3 regions of the Exiguobacterium sp. RM11 genome follow, and region 3 is predicted to be linked to each of the others. Evidence: riboswitches for the same ligand, from Rfam matches in the RefSeq annotation. Region 3 holds a riboswitch; each other region holds the start of a gene.
The links. A riboswitch is a leader RNA that binds a small molecule or an ion and turns the genes downstream of it on or off. The one in region 3 is predicted to bind thiamine pyrophosphate.
Positions count from the first base shown of each region.

Region 1: it holds a riboswitch for thiamine pyrophosphate, as region 3 does, so the genes downstream of both, AC5LIL_RS06945 (YkoF family thiamine/hydroxymethylpyrimidine-binding protein) here and tenA (thiaminase II) in region 3, are expected to answer to the same signal.
Region 2: it holds a riboswitch for thiamine pyrophosphate, as region 3 does, so the genes downstream of both, thiT (energy-coupled thiamine transporter ThiT) here and tenA (thiaminase II) in region 3, are expected to answer to the same signal.

Region 1 is NZ_CM187558.1:1,321,292-1,327,599, forward strand. It holds gene AC5LIL_RS06915 (amidase family protein) at 1-32, shown strand, start outside; gene rlmN (dual-specificity RNA methyltransferase RlmN) at 98-1,159, shown strand; gene AC5LIL_RS06925 (methyltransferase domain-containing protein) at 1,198-1,797, opposite strand; gene AC5LIL_RS06930 (SMP-30/gluconolactonase/LRE family protein) at 1,946-2,827, shown strand; gene AC5LIL_RS06935 (hypothetical protein) at 2,840-3,106, shown strand; gene AC5LIL_RS06940 (GTP-binding protein) at 3,219-4,418, shown strand; TPP riboswitch at 4,478-4,578, shown strand; gene AC5LIL_RS06945 (YkoF family thiamine/hydroxymethylpyrimidine-binding protein) at 4,661-5,251, shown strand; gene AC5LIL_RS06950 (ECF transporter S component) at 5,244-5,819, shown strand; gene AC5LIL_RS06955 (ABC transporter ATP-binding protein) at 5,812-6,308, shown strand, end outside.
Region 2 is NZ_CM187558.1:1,717,628-1,723,935, forward strand. It holds gene AC5LIL_RS08985 (Asp23/Gls24 family envelope stress response protein) at 1-334, opposite strand, end outside; gene rpmB (50S ribosomal protein L28) at 587-775, shown strand; gene AC5LIL_RS08995 (thiamine diphosphokinase) at 833-1,420, opposite strand; gene thiT (energy-coupled thiamine transporter ThiT) at 1,417-1,992, opposite strand; TPP riboswitch at 2,066-2,166, opposite strand; gene rpe (ribulose-phosphate 3-epimerase) at 2,187-2,843, opposite strand; gene rsgA (ribosome small subunit-dependent GTPase A) at 2,847-3,734, opposite strand; gene pknB (Stk1 family PASTA domain-containing Ser/Thr kinase) at 3,777-5,726, opposite strand; gene AC5LIL_RS09020 (Stp1/IreP family PP2C-type Ser/Thr phosphatase) at 5,732-6,308, opposite strand, start outside.
Region 3 is NZ_CM187558.1:199,495-205,802, forward strand. It holds gene AC5LIL_RS01180 (aldehyde dehydrogenase family protein) at 1-5, opposite strand, end outside; gene AC5LIL_RS01185 (YjjG family noncanonical pyrimidine nucleotidase) at 258-935, shown strand; gene AC5LIL_RS01190 (NUDIX hydrolase) at 938-1,387, opposite strand; gene AC5LIL_RS01195 (pentapeptide repeat-containing protein) at 1,443-2,045, shown strand; gene AC5LIL_RS01200 (aminoglycoside 6-adenylyltransferase) at 2,042-2,869, shown strand; gene AC5LIL_RS01205 (hypothetical protein) at 2,920-3,072, shown strand; gene AC5LIL_RS01210 (ion channel) at 3,080-3,484, opposite strand; TPP riboswitch at 3,612-3,716, shown strand; gene tenA (thiaminase II) at 3,805-4,479, shown strand; gene thiM (hydroxyethylthiazole kinase) at 4,476-5,267, shown strand; gene thiD (bifunctional hydroxymethylpyrimidine kinase/phosphomethylpyrimidine kinase) at 5,264-6,103, shown strand; gene thiE (thiamine phosphate synthase) at 6,072-6,308, shown strand, end outside.

The DNA.
Region 1 (6,308 bases), 1.1 Mb from region 3:
TCACACGACCGACGCCTCCAGATTATTCGTAAGTTGCACCCGTCTCTGACGTCCGCTACAATGGTACGTATGCGGATTAGAGAAAGGACAGGTTAGAATGAAATCATCTATATACGGGTTGACGTTCGATCAGCTCACAAACGAGTGCATGGAAGCAGGATATGGTGCATTCCACGCACGTCAAGTCTGGGACTCGCTCTACATCGATCGAGTCAAATCGATGGACGCGCTGAACGTCCGTGACGAAGTACGCGATTACTTAACTGAGAAATACGTCATCTCGACACAAGAACTGTTCGTCAAACAAGAAGCGGGCGATGGAACGGTCAAATTCTTACTTAAATTGCATGACGGTCACTATATCGAGACGGTGCTCATGCGTCATAAATATGGTCGCTCGGTCTGTGTGACGACACAGGTCGGTTGTAACATCGGCTGCAGCTTCTGTGCGAGCGGCTTGTTGAAAAAGACACGTGATTTGACGGCTGGTGAGGTCGTCGAGCAAATCATGACTGTCCAACATTTCCTCGATGAAGAAGGAGAAGGGGACCGCGTCAGTCATATCGTCGTTATGGGAATCGGTGAACCGTTTGATAACTTCGATAACTTGGTCGACTTCTTGCGCGTCGTCAAAGATGAGCGTGGTCTTGCAATCGCCCCACGTAAAATCAACGTGTCGACGAGTGGTCTTGCGGACAAGATCTATAAGTTTGCGGACCTCGACTTACGCATCAATTTGGCGCTATCTCTGCATGCGCCAAACGATGAATTACGCACACGCATCATGAAAATCAACCGGGCGTTCCCGCTTGATAAACTCATGCCGTCGATTCGCTATTACGTCGAGAAGACGAATAAGCGAATCACATTCGAGTATATCTTGCTCTCGAAAGTGAACGATTTACCAGAACACGCGGAAGAACTTGCGGACTTGATTGAAGACATCAAGGACAAGTCTTACATCAACTTGATTCCGTACAATCCGGTCAACGAGCATATTCAATATGAGCGAAGCACACCGGAAGATATCATGGCGTTTTATGATATCTTGAAAAAGCGTGGCGTCAATACGGGTGTCCGTCTCGAACACGGGACAGACATCGATGCAGCTTGCGGTCAGCTCCGCAGTAAGCATATGAACGTCGAAGGCGCGAAGTAATCAAATGGCTTCTCCGAATTTTCGGGGAGGCCATTCGCTTATCGTTTTTGTCCGACATATTGAATCACAGCTGATTCACCGTGATGCAGTCTTCCTTCTTCTCGCCATACGACATTCTCGTTCAAAACGAGAGGAATGAAATTGTCTTCGAGTTGGTGGAACATCTCCTCAGTGTAAAGAAGTGGGGCGTCTTTTGGTCCACCTGTCCTGTAGGCGAGTTGATGTGTAGAGTACACCTCGGTCAGGAATACGCCACCAGGTCGCAGTGTTTTTTGAATACCGGCGAGCACCTTTTCTCTGACATGTGGAGGAAAGTGGCCGAAGATACAGATGACTAGGTCATACGTATCTTGCGACCAGACCGCTTCATTCAAGTCAATCTGCTTCGTCTGAAGGGAGACGTTTCGTGAAGTTGCCAAGCGCTTCGCTTTTTCGAGTCCCACTTTCGAAGCGTCCCACATCTCGACGTCGAAGCCGAGCGTGGCGAGCCAGACTGCGTTTCGACCTTCCCCCTCAGCGATGGCCAATACACGTTTTCCTTCGATCTGATGAGAGGTGATCCATTTTTGTAAAAACTCGTTCGGCTCTGTCCCATACACATAATCCTCCGAGCTAAATCGTTCATCCCATTTTGACAAGACATTCACTTCCTCTCTACTTTTCTTTCACTATAGCAAATCGAACAAGTGACGGTGAAAATCCATCACGATTTTCCGAATTCATGCATAGTCCAGATGGGAGAAGGGAATAGATTTCTGAACTAATGGATAGAGTGGAGGCTAAGTAATGGAGAGAGTAGATGCGTCGCTGTGGATTCGGGTACGAAATACGCTTGGTGAAGGTCCTTGTTGGGATGCTGAGTTAAAGCGTTTTTATTGGGTAGATATCGAAGGTCATACATTATGGTGGTATGACGAGCGAGAAGACGAGATTTCTTCATTCGAGGTCGGAAAACAGGTCGGTTTTGTCATACCAAAAGTGACGGACGGTGTCGTCCTTGGATTGAAGGATGGAATCTATGAATGGGATGAAATTAATCGAGATCTAAATAAGATTGTCGAGTTGGATGACCCGGATGGTCGATTACGTTTCAACGACGGGAAAGCCGATCCATATGGTCGCATTTTTGCAGGTACGCTCCATCTTGAGGATGAAGAAAACGAAGCGACATTGTATCGAGTCGATCGAGATGGAACGACGACAACACTCTTGGTCGAATTGACACTTTCGAACGGGTTGACATGGTCGCCTGACCATTCCGTATTTTATCATATCGATACACCGACTGAAAAAATTCGGAAATATGATTTTGATTTGAAGTCAGGAACGCTCTCGAACGGAGAGGTCGTCGTTGATTTTTCCGAGGAAGAAGGTTTTCCTGACGGGATGACGTCCGATTCTGAAGGCTGTCTATGGATTGCACATTTTGCTGGTGGACGAGTGTCACGTTGGGACCCGTCAACAGGTGAAAAACTATTGGAAGTGCATGTTCCTGCACCGAATGTCACTTCATGCGCCTTTATCGGGGATGGGCTGAATCGATTAGCCATCACGACGGCTCGTGAAGGAATGGATGAAGAAGCGCTTGCCGAATATCCGGATGCGGGATCGGTATTTATTATCGACACAGAAGTGAAAGGAATGCCATTGTATCGTTTCGGTCGCTGAGGAGGAAGCACGATGGTGAAACGACTGTTGGTTCGAGCAGGTATTGGGTTGGCAGTTGCAGCAGCAGTTAAGATGGGGATTCAAAAGATCCAAGAAAACCGAGCACGTGAAGAAGACCATTCGTACCTCGACCCGAAGTGGGATGAGGTGCCGAGCGTCGATTCAGACAAAGACGAGGATGAAGTCGGATTGACTCAACTCGACTCGATTTATCGGGCTGAATGGCAGGCGAACGCTTATCCGCGCTCGGAAGCCGAAAGAAGGGCACTTGAGGAATAAATACCCACATATTCAAAAACACGTCGTTGGACGTGTTTTTTTGTTGACAAAAAGATGTTCCCATTCCATTATATAAAAAGTAATCATTACGATTTAAATAGGGGGGTATATCATGAAACGAATTCCAATTACGGTACTCTCGGGGTATCTTGGTAGCGGCAAGACGACGCTGCTTAACCACATCTTACATAACCGGGATCACAAGAAATATGCGGTCATCGTGAATGATATGAGTGAACTGAATATCGATGAGAAGTTGATCGAGCAGGGAGGATTCTCCCGGACCGATGAAAAATTAGTCGAACTTTCGAACGGATGTATCTGTTGCACGCTTCGCGAAGATTTGTTGACAGCTGTCTATGATTTAACGAAAGATCGCGACCTCGATGGCATCATCATCGAGTCTTCTGGTATCTCTGAACCGATTCCCGTTGCACAGACGTTCACGTATGCTGACGACGCGCTCGGAATCGATTTGACGAGCCGTGTCTATATTGATGCGATGGTCACCGTCGTTGATGCGTACCGCTTCTTCAAAGATTTCAATTCCGGTGAATCGCTTATGGAACGCCAACAAGCCGTCGATCCAGGTGACGTACATGAAGTCGTCGACCTTCTCGTCGACCAAGTCGAGTTTGCGGACATCATCGTGTTGAACAAGGCGGACAGGGTATCTGAAGAAGAACTGCAGGAAATGAAGGGTTTACTGAAAACGCTCAATCCGAGTGCTAAGTTGTTGACGTCGACCTACTCGAATGTGGCGTTAGACGACCTGCTAGACGTCCGGTTGTTCGATTTTGACCAAGCGATGCGCGCCGCAGGTTGGATTCAAGAACTCGAGTCGGAAGAACATACGCCGGAAACGGAAGAGTATGGCATCAGTTCGTTCGTTTACCGTCGGCGTCGACCGTTCCATCCTGAGCGTTTGATGAATTGGATGGAACATTACCCTGAAGAAATCGTTCGTGCCAAAGGTTTCTTATGGATTGCGACACGAAACGACCTCGCTTGTCTGTTTTCACAGGCTGGGTATGCATCAACGCTCGAACATGCGGGTCGTTGGCTAGCGACACTTCCGGAGAGTGAACGAGAGGCTATGTTTGCAACAGAACCTGAACTGCGCGAAGACTACATCGAGCCGTACGGAGACAGACAGAACGAATTGGTCCTCATCGGTCAACGAATGGACCGGGAGACTGTCGAGCGTTCACTTGACGCATGCTTGTTGACGGATGAGGAGATGGAAACATCGTGGGATACGCTCCATGACCCGCTCCCTGGTACGGGTCAATACGTCACATATTCAGATTGACCGTTTACAAAGCTTCGAAACATCGCTATACTGTGACTGCATAAGTAACCGCATATTAATGACTGCACTAGGGGTGCTTCGGCTGAGATGAGAGCACGGCTCCGATCCCTTATAACTCGATCCAGATAATACTGGCGTGAGGAAGTGCGGCACTTTCTCTATGCAAGTTTGTATAGATTTTGTTGCTGCATTCTCATGAATGCGGCTTTTTTTATGCAAACACATTTAGAGGGGGAAATAAAATGAATGAATCATGTGGTACGAGTCCGATTGTCGGGTTTCGATTCACACTAAGCCCGATGACAGACGATTTTGTCGGGACAATCAAAGGTGCACTAAAACGAACGGATCTGTCAGGTGTGTGGAGACATACGGATGACGTGTCGACGGTCATCCGTGGACAAGTCGAGCATGTGTTTGACGTCGCTCGAATGGTCTTGAGTCTTGCTTCGGAAGAAGGGAAGCATGTCTCAATGAGCGGAACGTTCTCTGTCGGTTGTCCAGGGGATTCGGCGGGAGATGAGGTACTCAAGGCTCCGAGCGAACCATTAAACGGTGCATCAAGAGACCAGTATGTGTCATCGCAGTTCGCACTCTATCCGATGGGTGCTGACGATTACATGGAGCTTATCTATGAGGAAATCGAACAAGCAAAACAGGCTGGTGTCTATAACGAGTCGATGCATTATGCATCAGGCATCCATGGGAACTTAGATGACGTGTTCTCATACTACGAGGCGGCCTTTAAGCGGACGCGCGAAAAGAACCGACACGTTGTCATGACGGTGACGTTCAGCGTAAATAGTCCGTCACATGGAGGGCGACATGCTTAAATCGTGGAAATTGAAAGAAGTCGTCCTTGTCTCCGTACTATCTGTTGTCTTCGCGGTTGTCTATTTATTGTTCGTTCATATCGGTAACTTGTGGGCAGGGTTGATCGGTCCCATCGCCTACGAGTGGATCTTTGGCATCTGGTTTATCGTATCGATTATCTCCGCATACATCATTCGTAAACCGGGGGCGGCATTCATCTCAGAAGTGATGGCCGCAACGATTGAGATGTTGATTGGAAATGCCATTGGGCCACGCATCATCTTGGTCGGCATCGTTCAAGGTTTAGGGGCAGAAGCCGTCTTTGCGATGACGGGCTATAGACGTTATGAGCTATGGGTACTCATGCTTGCCGGATTTGGGTCGGCTGTCACGAGTTTCGTCTATACATATTTCATGAGTGGGTTCGCGATGTTAGAGCCAGGCTATGTGGCGACGATGTTCGGGCTGAGAGCCGTCAGTGGGATGGTCATCGCTGGAATCGGTGGGAAGTTGCTCAGTGACCTATTGCTGAAGACAGGATCACTTCGCGGTTATGCGATTTCACGAAGTGGGAACGTCCATGGTTGAGACAGAGTCACTTCATTTTCGATTCCCAGAGAGTTCTGAGGCGATTCTTGAAGACGTGACCGTTTCAATCCGTCAAGGTCGTACGATTCTTAGTGGGGCGAGCGGAAGCGGGAAATCGACGCTTCTCGCGCTCTTCAACCGTCTCTATCCGGAGAATTGTGACGGAATCCTTGATGGTAGACTCAAACTACTTGGACGATCATACGACGACTATGCACCTGGCGAGATCAATCAGCAGGTCGCAACGGTGTTTCAAGACCCGGATACGCAATTTGTCATGGAGCGGGTGGAAGAAGAACTGATTTTCACACTTGAGAACTTGTCGACACCTGTCTCAGACATCGAACAACGCGTGACAGAAATCCTCGAATCGTTACAGTTGAGTGATTATCGAAACCGCAAAATTGATTCGTTGTCAGGCGGACAGAAACAGCGGATTGCTGTTGCGTGCGCTCTAGTCGGAAGACCGAAATGGCTACTGCTCGATGA
Region 2 (6,308 bases), 1.3 Mb from region 3:
CGAATATATTTACCGACGAAACGTTTAATCCTAAAGTTTCTCCGAGCGTATACTTCACTCGGCTCTGCACGTTGTATGCAACTTCAGATACTTTCGTTCCGTAGCTTACAATGATGTGCATGTCGATATGTACGTCTTCATCTTCTTGACGTACGACGACACCACGCGCGTAATTTTCACGTTTTAATAATTCAGCAATGCCGTCTTTCAGTTGTGCTTGTGAAGCCATGCCGACCACACCGAAGCATTCCATCGCCGCACCACCTGCGAGTGTCGCGATGACGTCACTTGTGATGTCAATATTGCCATATGTTGTCTTCATTTCAATTGCCATATGGAGTAGCCTCCTTTATTCGGAATGATTCCTAATGTACATTCTACAATAAGTACCTAGTTATTAAAAGAACCTGCTCCAGAAACTCGGTCAATTAACGCGATAACCTCATTCATTATTCAAATCCTTGAGAGTAATGTCAAGTTTTTTTCTTGTCATGGTACGATTTTCTAGTTGCATCGGGAAAAAAGCCGTGCTAATATAAACGAGTGTCTATTAGGACGAACCCACATAAAAAAGGAGGGGAAACGCATGGCACGTAAATGCTACGTAACAGGTAAATCACCTAAATCAGGTAACAACCGTTCGCACGCACTCAACAAGACAAAACGTACTTGGGGTGTAAACGTACAAAAAGTTCGTATTCTCGTTGACGGTAAACCGAAACGCGTTTGGGTTTCAGCTCGCGCACTTAAATCAGGTCTCGTTGAACGCGTATAATACTTATACACGAACGAATAAATCCCAGCGGCATTCGCCGATGGGATTTTTTTTTGCTTATTTTTTGATGATCATGACAAGAACCATTCCGTGATGGACCGTCAATCGGGCAGACGCTTCGGTCCATTCATTCGAAATCGTCAACGCCTCCCCACTCTTGACCTCATGATGGTCGAGTGGATATTTGACACCTTCAATCGAGATCGTGGCCGTCTTCCAAGGCATGAAGGAAAGATAGTGCCCGTCTCGCTTCATAATGACCTCGCTACCTGTTCTCACGAGATAAACCGTTTGACCTTCTCCGTGAAGAACCATCTCCGGATACGTTTCAAGTAAGCCGACGTTCGCAAACGTCATATCGATGCGTCCGCCTAAGCCACCATATACATCCATCCGTGTCGCCCCGCGTTCTCTCGCGAACGCTAGTGCAATCTCTAAGTCCGTCACGTCTTTCTCCGAAGGATAGCGTAGCGCCTCCTCAGGCGGTAGTCCTTTAAACGAATCAAAGTCCCCGACCACGACGTCTGGCATGATCTCTTCATCTAATAATCTTTGATATCCACCATCGACACCGATGACAAAATCGGCATCACGCGGTAAGTCCGGAATGGGTTCCGGACTAGCCGCGACTATCAAAATATTCATTGACGGAGATCCCGTGTCGCCACACGCGTGAAACGTGGTGCTGTCGTGAAGAGGAGCACTAACACGATGGCTGAGATGACAAAGGATGGTGCCATATACGTAGCATTGTAGCCGAGTGAATAGGCGACGACCGGACCTTCTGCATATTCAGCAAAGAAGACAATTCCCGAGATGACGTGCGCCGCGTATCGTAACATCGAACCAAGGAGCGCCCCGAGTACTAAATATGTGGCAAGCGTCTTCGTCGCCCCGTTGCTCGCAGCTTGCTTCACACGCCCCGCGAACACTCCGGCCATTCCGACGAGACCATAAGCGACCGTATAGTCGAGCAGGAATTGTACAGGCGTGAAAATATAGGCACCGAACAAGAGTTGAAGTGTCCCGACGAGGGCACCTGTTGCGAGACCACCTTTTAATCCGTGGCGGAATGCCATCACAAAGATCGGGAGCATCGCTAAACTGATGGATCCCCCTTGTGGCAAACGGTATGGAATGAGCAAATCAAAAATGAGCCCGAGCGCTGCAAACAATGAAATTTCAATGAGCGCTTGTAATTTGAAACGTGATTTCATCTTTCTTCCTCCTTTATTTGGTTGAACGACAAAAAGCAGCATGACGTAAACGCCATGCTGCTTGGATTCGCAACGTGCATTTTCGCCACATCCCTACGTCCGTGTGAACGGAACAGGTTCAAAGGGTTAGCGTATGCCTCTCAGCCACATGATGTGACACCCCTTGCGACTCTATCTTGTTGTTCTATCGTCGATTATACACGAGATGCGCCACGAATGCTATCGATGGCTGCTTTATAATCTGGTTGATTATAGATGGCTGATCCCGCAACAAGGACATCAGCCCCTGCGTCGATGCAATATTTTGCCGTTTCCGCGTTGACACCACCATCGATTTCAATCTCAAAATCAAGCTGACGGTCTTGGCGGAGATGACTGAGTGCTGAAATTTTCGGTACGACCGATTCGATGAAGGCTTGTCCCCCGAACCCTGGGTTGACGGTCATGAGCAATACCATGTCGACGTCCGCAAGCACGTGTTCAATCGTCGAGAGCGGTGTATGCGGGTTCAAGACGACTCCGCATTTTGCGCCAGCCGCTTTGATTTGTTGCAAGACGCGATGCAAATGGTTCGTCGCTTCCACGTGAACGGTCACGATGTCCGCTCCCGCTTTCACGAAGTCTTCGACATAGCGTTCCGGTTGGTCAATCATCAAATGCACATCGAGGACCATGTCTGATTTTTTACGCAAGCTTGCGAGGACCGGCAGACCAATCGAGATGTTCGGCACGAACTGTCCGTCCATGACGTCAAAATGGATATAGTCCGCTCCCGCTTCTTGGACAGCTTTCACTTCCGCCTCCAAATTGGCAAAGTCGGCCGCTAAAATAGATGGTGCAATTTTAATCATCTGTCAATACCTCCGTTTTCGATCGTTTAACTCTTCCATAAAGGTAACATAATTCTCGTATCGTGTTGAAGCGATTTCACCATTTTCAACGGCTTGTTTGATGGCACATCCCGGTTCATTCAGATGAGCACATCCACGGAACTTACAATCGTCATGGCGTTCCACGAAATCAGGGAAGCACCATCTGAGTTCATCTGCCTCAAGTTCTTGCGGAAACTCCAAGCTTGAAAATCCAGGTGTGTCGGCAACAAGACCATCCGCTAATTGAATCAACGTCACGTGACGCGTCGTATGCTTTCCACGACCGAGTGATTTAGAGATTTCCCCTGTCGCCAACTCGAGCTCTGGCGCGACGGCGTTAAGTAACGAACTTTTCCCGACACCGGTCTGACCGGCGAAGACGCTCGTCTTCCCTTTGAAGAGACCGCGCACTTCATCCACTCCGTGCGCTTGCTCCGTCGATGTCTCAATCACGTCATACCCGATGGCGCGATAACGTGCAATCGCTTCTTGTATCGGCTCGACTTCATGTTCATCGAGCAAGTCCATCTTCGTCAAGACGATGATTGGATGAATTTGCTTTGACTCGATGAGGACGAGGAAACGGTCGAGTAAATGATATGAAAACGCCGGTTCTTTTACTGAAAAGAGGAGGAACGCCTGATCGATATTGGCAATCGGCGGGCGAACGAGGTGGTTTTGACGCTCTTCCACCTCTAAAATATAGCCGGTCCCATCTTCTTGATCTTGAATCACCACATCATCGCCGACGACCGGTGAGATGTTGCGTTTTCGAAAGTTTCCTCTGGCCCGACAACGAATCTCTTGATTCGTCTCGGTCATCACATCGTAAAACCCGCCTTGAAGGCGAATGATTGTTCCTTTCATTATGACTACCTCCTTTAAAAAAGAGGTGACGACACCGTCACCTCTTTATTGTGCCTCTTCAGCTTGTGCATATGTGACTGAATCTGTTCGGACAATCTCACCATCGACTTCAATCGTCGCCGTCCCGACTTCGTCAGGGGCAATGACGAGCGTATACGAATACGTTGTCGTCTCTGTGATTTGATCACGAAGCACCTCAATCTCACCGCGTGCGTCAACCGTACGAATCACGACTTCGACCGTCTTCGGTTTCTTGTCTTTGTCCGGTTGCTCGACTTCCACGGTCACTTCACGTTCAATTGAAATATCAGTCGGTTCAACGCCTTCCGATACGATGACCGTGAGCTCCGTTCCCGGGTCGACTGCTGTCCCGGCTGTCGGAAGTTGACGGATGATTTGACCTTTTGGAACACTTGTCGAAAATTCATCCCGCTTCACGATTTTCAATTTGTTCTGTTCAGCATAAATGGATGCTTCGTCGAACGTATATCCAGCAAGGTTCGATAGTTCCACTTTGTTGCTTCCTGTCGAAACGACGAGTGTGACCGTCACCTCTGAAGGAACGACCTCTTCACCTGGGTCGACCGATTGCGAAATCACGTCTCCACTATTCACCGTTTCGGAAGCTTCTGTTGTGATTTCAAGGTCGCTGAATGCCAAGTCTTTCAACATACGTTCGGCAGCAGTTTGCGAGAGACCTTCTACGTTCGGCATTTCGACCGTCTCTTTTCCGGCCGATACGACAATCGTCACGGTCGTTCCGCGTTTTGGCTTACGTCCTTCTTGCGGGTTTTGCGAAATGACCTCACCCTCCGCAATATCATCGCTCGCCCGTTCTGTCACTTCGACGACAAACCCGGAAGCTTCAAGCTCTGTCGTCGCATCCCCGATACTCATACCGACGACATCCGGCACGACGGAACGCGACATCTCATCGGCAACCACGTAAGCGGCAATGCTTCCACCAATCAATAGAACGATGAGTAAGATCCAAATCCACCATTTTCGTTTCTTCTTTTTCACAGGCACCTCTTCCGGTTCCTGTTCTTTTGGTGGCGTGACCGGTGGTGGTGTCACGGGCACATCTTGTTTTTCTTCCGGCACGACCGGTGCCATTACGAGCGTCTGGTCGAACTCGTCTTGATTTGCCGAGAGTCGTCTCGGTTCATTGGCACGTTCACGGCTCAACGCGGTCATGCAATCTTTTTTAAAGGCTGCGACCGATGCATGTCGGGCACCCGGTGATTTTGATAAGGCTTGCATGACACAGTTCTCAAGCGCTTGTGGGATATTCGGATTTAAGTCCATCGGTCGAATCGGGTCATCTTGCAAATGTTGAAGGGCGACCGCGACCGGCGTCTCGCCGATGAACGGTACACGACCCGTCAACAATTCATAAAGAACCGCACCGAGCGAGTAAATGTCCGATTTTTCATCCGCAAATTTCCCACGAGCTTGCTCGGGTGAGAAGTAATGGACAGAACCAAGGACGGACATCGTATGCGTCAACGTCGCATTCGACATCGCGACAGCAATCCCAAAATCGGTCACTTTCACGTTTCCATGCTGATCGATCATCATATTCTGCGGCTTGATGTCCCGGTGAATGATTCGGTTCGCATGGGCGTGGTCAATCGCATCACAAATCTGCCCCATGATGCGCAACGCCTCATCGACAGATATGTATTCTTCCTGCAAATATTGTTTTAACGTCATGCCATCGACGTGCTCCATGACGATATAGTATAAATCATCTTCATCGCCGACGTCGTAGATGGCGACGATATTCGGATGGTTCAGACTCGTAGCCGCGTGGGCTTCTCGCTCGAACCGACGTATAAATTGTTCGTTATGTGAGAATTCAGATCGCAACACCTTGATGGCGACGGTTCGGTTTAAAATCTCGTCATGAGCCCGGTATACATTTGCCATGCCTCCGCTGCCGATTTGTTGTTCGATCCGATAACGATCGTTGATTCGTTCTCCGCTTCGCATCGGATTCATCCTCTCTTTCTATCTGTGAATTGAACGAGGGCGACCGTGATGTTGTCGCTCCCTCCCAATTGGTTGGCTTCCGCAATCAGTTGATCTGCCTTTTGATCAGCTGATACAGCTTGTTGTAAAACGTGTTGAATCGCCCCATCGGTCAGATGTGTCGTCAATCCATCCGTACAAATTAAAATCACATCAAACTCAGGGTCAGCGAGCACTTGTACGTCAGGCTCGACTTGTTCGCTTGAACCGATCGCTCGGGTGATGACATTTCGTTTCGGATGAACGCGCATCTCTTCTTCCGTCAATTCACCGAGCTGTTTGAGCACGTTGACGTAAGAATGGTCTTCTGTAAGACGCCTTAATTCGTTCGCTTGCAGGGCATAGACACGGCTATCGCCGATATGAACGATGACAACTGTCTCTCCGTTCCAACAAACGGCCGCCACAGTCGTTCCCATCATGACAAGGTTCGACTGTTTCGCAAACTGCAACACTTGTTCATTCGCCAAGTGAATGTGATGGCGGAACCATTGTTCGATGTCGACAGGGGTCGACGGGAGAGACGGGAAAGCCCGTCGAAAC
Region 3 (6,308 bases):
TGCATGTAGAACACTCCTTTGTTTTTCTTCACCATAAGAAGTATTCACTTATTTTATAAAAATAAACATCTTAATCGGTCGAGTGATTAGGTTTGAAGCATGACGTTTGAGACGGATATGGGAAGTGGGGAGGTCTGTTAGCAAGAGTAGAAACATACCATTACTAGAACTCAAGTGTAGATTCATCCGTCGCCACTCTTTTGAAGTTCCTGAATACTTCCTGTACAGTTAGACGAAGAGAGGGGTTAGAAAGAAATATGAAACGTTATGAAGCAATTTTATTTGATATTGATGACACGTTGCTAGACTTTAAACAAAGTGAGCACGTTGCGTTAGAACAATTACTCGCATCCTACAATGTCCAGATGACGGATGAAGTGAAGGCTCGGTATGTCGACATTAACAGTGGCCTATGGCGCGCATTTGAGCGCGGCGAAGTAGACCGTGAAGAAGTACTCGTTGGTCGTCACACGAAACTGTTCGATTCGCTCGGACTCACGGTCGACGGTCCGCAAGTCGAACAGCAGTATCGGGACTACTTACATGCAGGCGTACACATGGTCGACGGCGCGTTAGAGATTGTCCAAACGCTGAGCGCGGACTATCCGCTCTATATCGTCACAAACGGTGTGACGGAGACGCAATTCAAACGGTTAGAGTCATCGGGACTATTGCCGTACTTCCAAGACGTCTTCGTATCGGATGCGACCGGCTCGCAAAAACCGATGAAGCCGTTCTTTGACTACGTCTTTGATCGAATCCCGAACGTAAAGCCAGAGAAGGGCTTAATCATTGGCGACTCAGTCACGGCAGACATCGCCGGTGGGCGGATGTACGGCCTAGATACATGTTGGTTCAATCCGAATGAAGTGGCCGCGACGATGGAGTCGACGTACGAGATTCGACATTTAAACGAGTTGAAATCGCTTCTCTAAGTTCAAGCCGGATTTAGTGAATGAGACGGCAAACGATTCGGTAGTTGTGCGAGTACTTCTGGATAGAGCGTGACCTCTCGAAGACGGTCGAGTTTTTGCCAACGATAGATGAGGTGGTCTCCTTCAGGTCCATAAAAGTCTCCTTCTTGGAGCGGGAGATCACCGTCTACATAAAAGTACAGTCCAATCTCATGAAACGGCTGTTCGTTGTAGGTAAATAAATTCTCGTGGACGAAGGCGAACGTGGTATCGGTCACGCACATATCCAATTCTTCATGTAGCTCGCGCGCGAGGGCGGTTGCGGCTTCTTCACCGAGCGTCACGCGACCGCCAGGCAGTGCCCAAAAGTCATCCCGGATATTTCGGTGAATCAATACGTGTCCGTCTTTCACGAAAATACCGGCGACGCGGTAATTGAAGACGCCTTGTTCGGTCGGGAATACGAGGTCCATCTATATCACTTCCAATCTTTGTAATCTGTTCTAGTATACCTGAAGGAGGGATATTATGTTTCAACCACATACGCAATACCGAGATGAAGATTTCCGCGACGTGACACTCCGTGACGAAGAGCTGTCACACATCACGTTCGAGAACTGTCGCTTCACATACGTCGATGCGACGGAACTACAAACGGAGCGCTGTCAGTTCATCAACTGTGATTTTACCGATTCGAAATGGAATGCGTCCCGTCATGTCGGCAGCTCATTTTTGAACTGTCAGTTCCATGGTGCCAATTTGTTCACGAGTGAGTTTGAGCAATGTAAAATGACGGGGTCTTCCTTTGAGGAGAGTCAGTTTGAGGGCGTCCATGTCACAGAAGGGGACTGGTCATTCGTCAACCTTCGTCACGTGTCACTCAAGAAAATGGATTGGACCCACGTTCGTATGGTTGAGGCGGACCTATACGGTGCCGATTTGACCGAGACGGTTTGGCATCAGGCGGACTTGTCACGAGCGACACTTCAACATGCGGTGTGCCGTGGTGCTGACTTCAGAGGAGCACTTGTCGATGGGGTTGATTTTTCAAACGTGACGTTACAACAAACAAAATTAGACGCGATGCAGGCAATCCAAGTCGCGCGCTCATTGGGGGCGATTATAGAATGAAACCGGAACAAATGATTGAACAGTTGATTGCGTTCGCAAAAGAACGTGAATACATCCGAACGGTCGTCTTGAACGGCTCGCTCGTCAATCCGAATGTACAAGCGGACGCGTATCAGGATGTCGACCTCACTTTTTACGTAGAAGATGTAAAAGCGGTTGCGACCGATCGCTCATGGATCGATATGTTTGGAGAAGTCTTGATCATGCAGATACCTGAAACGTCTGATCCTGAACGACATGTGGCATTTTTGGTGCAGTATGTAGACGGACATCGTATTGATTTGACGATTCGAAGCATCGAGCAACTTGATGAGATGCTCGAAGCCGATTCGCTCAGTCAAATCGTGTTCGACCGAGACCATCATCCGAGTGTGACACCGTCAGACGACACATACCGTGTGACACGCCCGTCTGCTGATGAGTATGCGTCTTGTTGGAATGAATTTTGGTGGGTGTCACTCTATGTTGTCAAAGGAATCAAACGACACCAGGTGTTATACGCGCTCGATCATCTCGACATCATGCGAAATATGCTCCGTCAGATGATGCAATGGAATATCGGCTATGCGACGAACTTTTCTGTGAATCTCGGGAAATCGGGCGACGGGATGCGAGAGCATTTACCGGAAGAATTGTGGGAGATGCTCACGGCGACGTATGCCTCGGCTGAGCTGAGCGCAATTGAAGACACGCATGATCGCCTGCAATCACTCTTCTTCTTTTGCGCGCAGCGTGTCGCGGAACAAGGTGATTTCGTCTTCCGGGAAGAAGAAGCCAGACGCGTCCGTGCCGCATGTGCAACACTTCGACATTCGAACGATTAATGAGGCCGTGAGCCGGGAAACGCTCCTTATAGAGAAAGGAGCGTTTTTTCATGAACCCATATACGACATTTATTGCTCTTCTAGTCGGAAGTCTTGTCCTCTTTGTCGGCATTCGCTTAAAAAAATGGCCAATCATTTTGGTTGCGATGCTCCCCCTTGGTGTCGTCGCATTTAATATGTTCTTACTCATCACGGGGCGCTAGGATATGTTCACTTGTCTTTTTGATACATCGATTTGATGAAGAAGGCACTCGGTAACAAAATGCCGATGGCGCCTTCGATGATGGCGAATAATCGGGTCAAACCAATCGGCAACAAATCACCAAATCCGATTGATAATAAAGTGACCCCGCTGAAATACAGGAGGTTTTCCCAAGTCGGTTCAACGGCATTCATGGATTCGAGTGAAGTCACAAGAATGACTGAATCACGAGACAAAGCATAATAAATCAATGTGAATCCTAACATGACACCAAGTAGGCTAACGAACAACTGAGCGAACAATCTCCCGTCAAATCCTGTTTGCTTGTACGTTTGACGTTTGAAAAACCAAAACACGTTCAAACTGATGAAGAGTAATGCAATGGTTAATAAAATCGTATTCAATCCGGACACATCCTTTTCATGTAAATGAGTTCATTTACCCATTCCCGAAGCGAAGAATGAAAAACAGAATCGGAAAAGGTTTGCAATTGATGAAAAGATTGATAGAATGTGGTCGAAGACGACTGAATTTCATAATGTTTGCCACTAGGGGAGTCGCGTCACGCGGCTGAGATGGACATGGTCCAGACCCTTCGAACCTGATCTAGTTCAAACTAGCGTAGGGAAGTGGGCGAAACGACTCATATGGCTTCACCTAGATATGACTGTCCGAGACGCCGCTTCCGTTATGGGAGGCGGCGTCTTTTTATCTGTGATAAGGGGGAGTTACTATGAAATTTACAGATCACTTACGTCAGGAAGCAGATGGATTGTTTGAAGCAAGCTTTCATCATCCGTTCGTTCGTTCACTCGGAGAAGGAACACTCGATGAGAAAAAGTTTAGACATTACGTCATGCAAGATTCGTATTACTTGAATCAATTCTCAAAAGTGCAGGCCAAAGGGGCGACGCTCGCACCGACAATGGAACTATCGAGTCGCTTTTTAACACATGCCTTACACACGATCGAGGCGGAACTCGCACTTCATCGTGAGTTCTTTACGATGCTCAATGTGACGGATGTTGAACTGGCGACATTCGAGCCGGCACCGACCGCGTATGCGTATGCGCTCCACATGCAACAGGCAGGACCGACACTCGGTGACGTATTGGCGTCAATCCTTCCGTGTTACTGGGTGTATTACGAGATTGGTGAACGCTTAAAGGATAAGCGCCCAGACCATCCGATTTATTCGGCTTGGATTGCGACGTACGGTTCGGAGTGGTTCCGTGAGCTAGTGGAAGAACAGATTGACCGATTGGACGAATTGGCTGGGCAAGCGACAGAAGAAGAGCGGCTTCGTTACACGAAACTCTTCTTGAAGAGTTGCTACTACGAAGTTGCCTTCTGGGAAATGGCGTGGACACTAGAGTCATGGACATTGTCACAGGAGGTCAACCAATGAGACATGAGATTTGGAGTGAGGTTCGAAAAGCGGCACCGTTGATCCACAACATCACAAATACGGTCGTTGCTAACTTTTCGGCGAATGGACTGCTCGCCATTGGTGCTTCTCCCGTCATGGCCGATGCGATTGAAGAAGTGGCGGAGATGACGTTTGTGAGCGATGCGCTCGTGTTAAACATCGGGACACTCGGCACGATGACTGAGGCGACGATGATTCGTGCGGGACAGGCGGCGAATGAAGCGGGATGTCCGATTGTACTCGATCCGGTCGGTGTCGGGGCGACGTCGTTCCGTCGAGATGTCGTCGAGCGGATCCTTCGCCACGTCCGTGTATCGGTCATTCGTGGGAATGCAGGAGAAATCGCGACATTGATTGGCGTTGATTGGACAGCACGAGGTGTGGATGCGGGTGACGGGGCGTATGAACCAAGTCAATTGGCACTCGAAGCGGCGAAACGATATGGATGTGTCGTGGCCGTGACCGGAAAAGAGGATATGGTCAGCGATGGAAGTGTCGTCATAGAAGTTCATGGGGGGACAAAACGGATGACCGATACGACCGGTACGGGATGCTTACTCAGTGCGGTCGTCGGAGCATGTCTAGCGGTCGAAAAGAATGCCCTCAAGGCGACGGTGACAGCCGTATCAGGATATGCCTATTGCGGGGAGTTGGCGAGTGAACGGGCAGAAGGACCAGGAGATTTTCCGATTCACTTTTTAAATGCCCTCCATCAATTGACGCAATATACAATCCCGACGAATCGAATCGAGGTGTCGACCTCATGAGACCACAAGTCTTGACGATTGCAGGATCTGATTCAGGGGGCGGCGCTGGTATTCAGGCCGATTTAAAAACATTTCAAGAGCTCGGTGCGTTCGGGACGAGTGTGTTGACCGCGGTTACGGCTCAAAACACACTAGGTGTGCATGGGATTGAAGCGATTTCCCCGGAAATGATCACTCGGCAAATCGATGCAGTGGCCAATGACTTTCAGATTACAGCATGCAAGACTGGCATGTTGGTAGATGTGGAGCGAATTGAAGCGGTAGCCGCAGCACTTGAACGTCATCGTTTCCAACACGTCGTCGTCGATCCTGTCATGGTGGCGAAAGGGGGCGCTTCTTTGTTGCAAGATAGCGCGGTCGAGGCACTTCGGACGAAGCTGTTGCCATATGCGACGGTCGTGACGCCAAATATCCCTGAGGCAGAGGTATTGGCCGGAATCGAGATTCGAACGGAGGCAGATCAGATGAAGGCCGCTCAATTGATTCGGGCACTCGGTGTCGATGTCGTCATCATCAAAGGTGGACATATGGAAGGTGTGAAGGCCGTCGATTTGATTGTGTCCGAATCTGAAGCGTTTCAAGTGAGCGCACCCCGCGTTCGGACGAAAGACACACATGGAACGGGATGTACGTTCTCTGCAGCTTTTACGGCTGAGCTGGCATACGGAAAGACACTTCGTCAAGCTGTCGCGGACGCGAAGCAATTTATCCATCAGGCGATCACGCATGGATTATCGATTGGACAGGGACATGGACCGACAAATCATTGGGGACATCGTTTAGCGAAAGAAGAGGTAGTTACCGTTGACGTCATGTACGAAACAAGCGCTCGCTAAGCAACTTCGTCTTTATTTTGTGTGTGGGACGACGGATACATCTGATTTGGTGGGGACACTCGAAACGGCACTTCGATGTGGTGTGACATGTTTTCAATTTCGCGAAAAAGGTAAAGATGCATTGTATGGAGATGAAAAAGAAGCAATGGCAAGGACGCTCCAACAGGTATGTCGACAAGCGAATGTTCCATTCATCATCAATGAC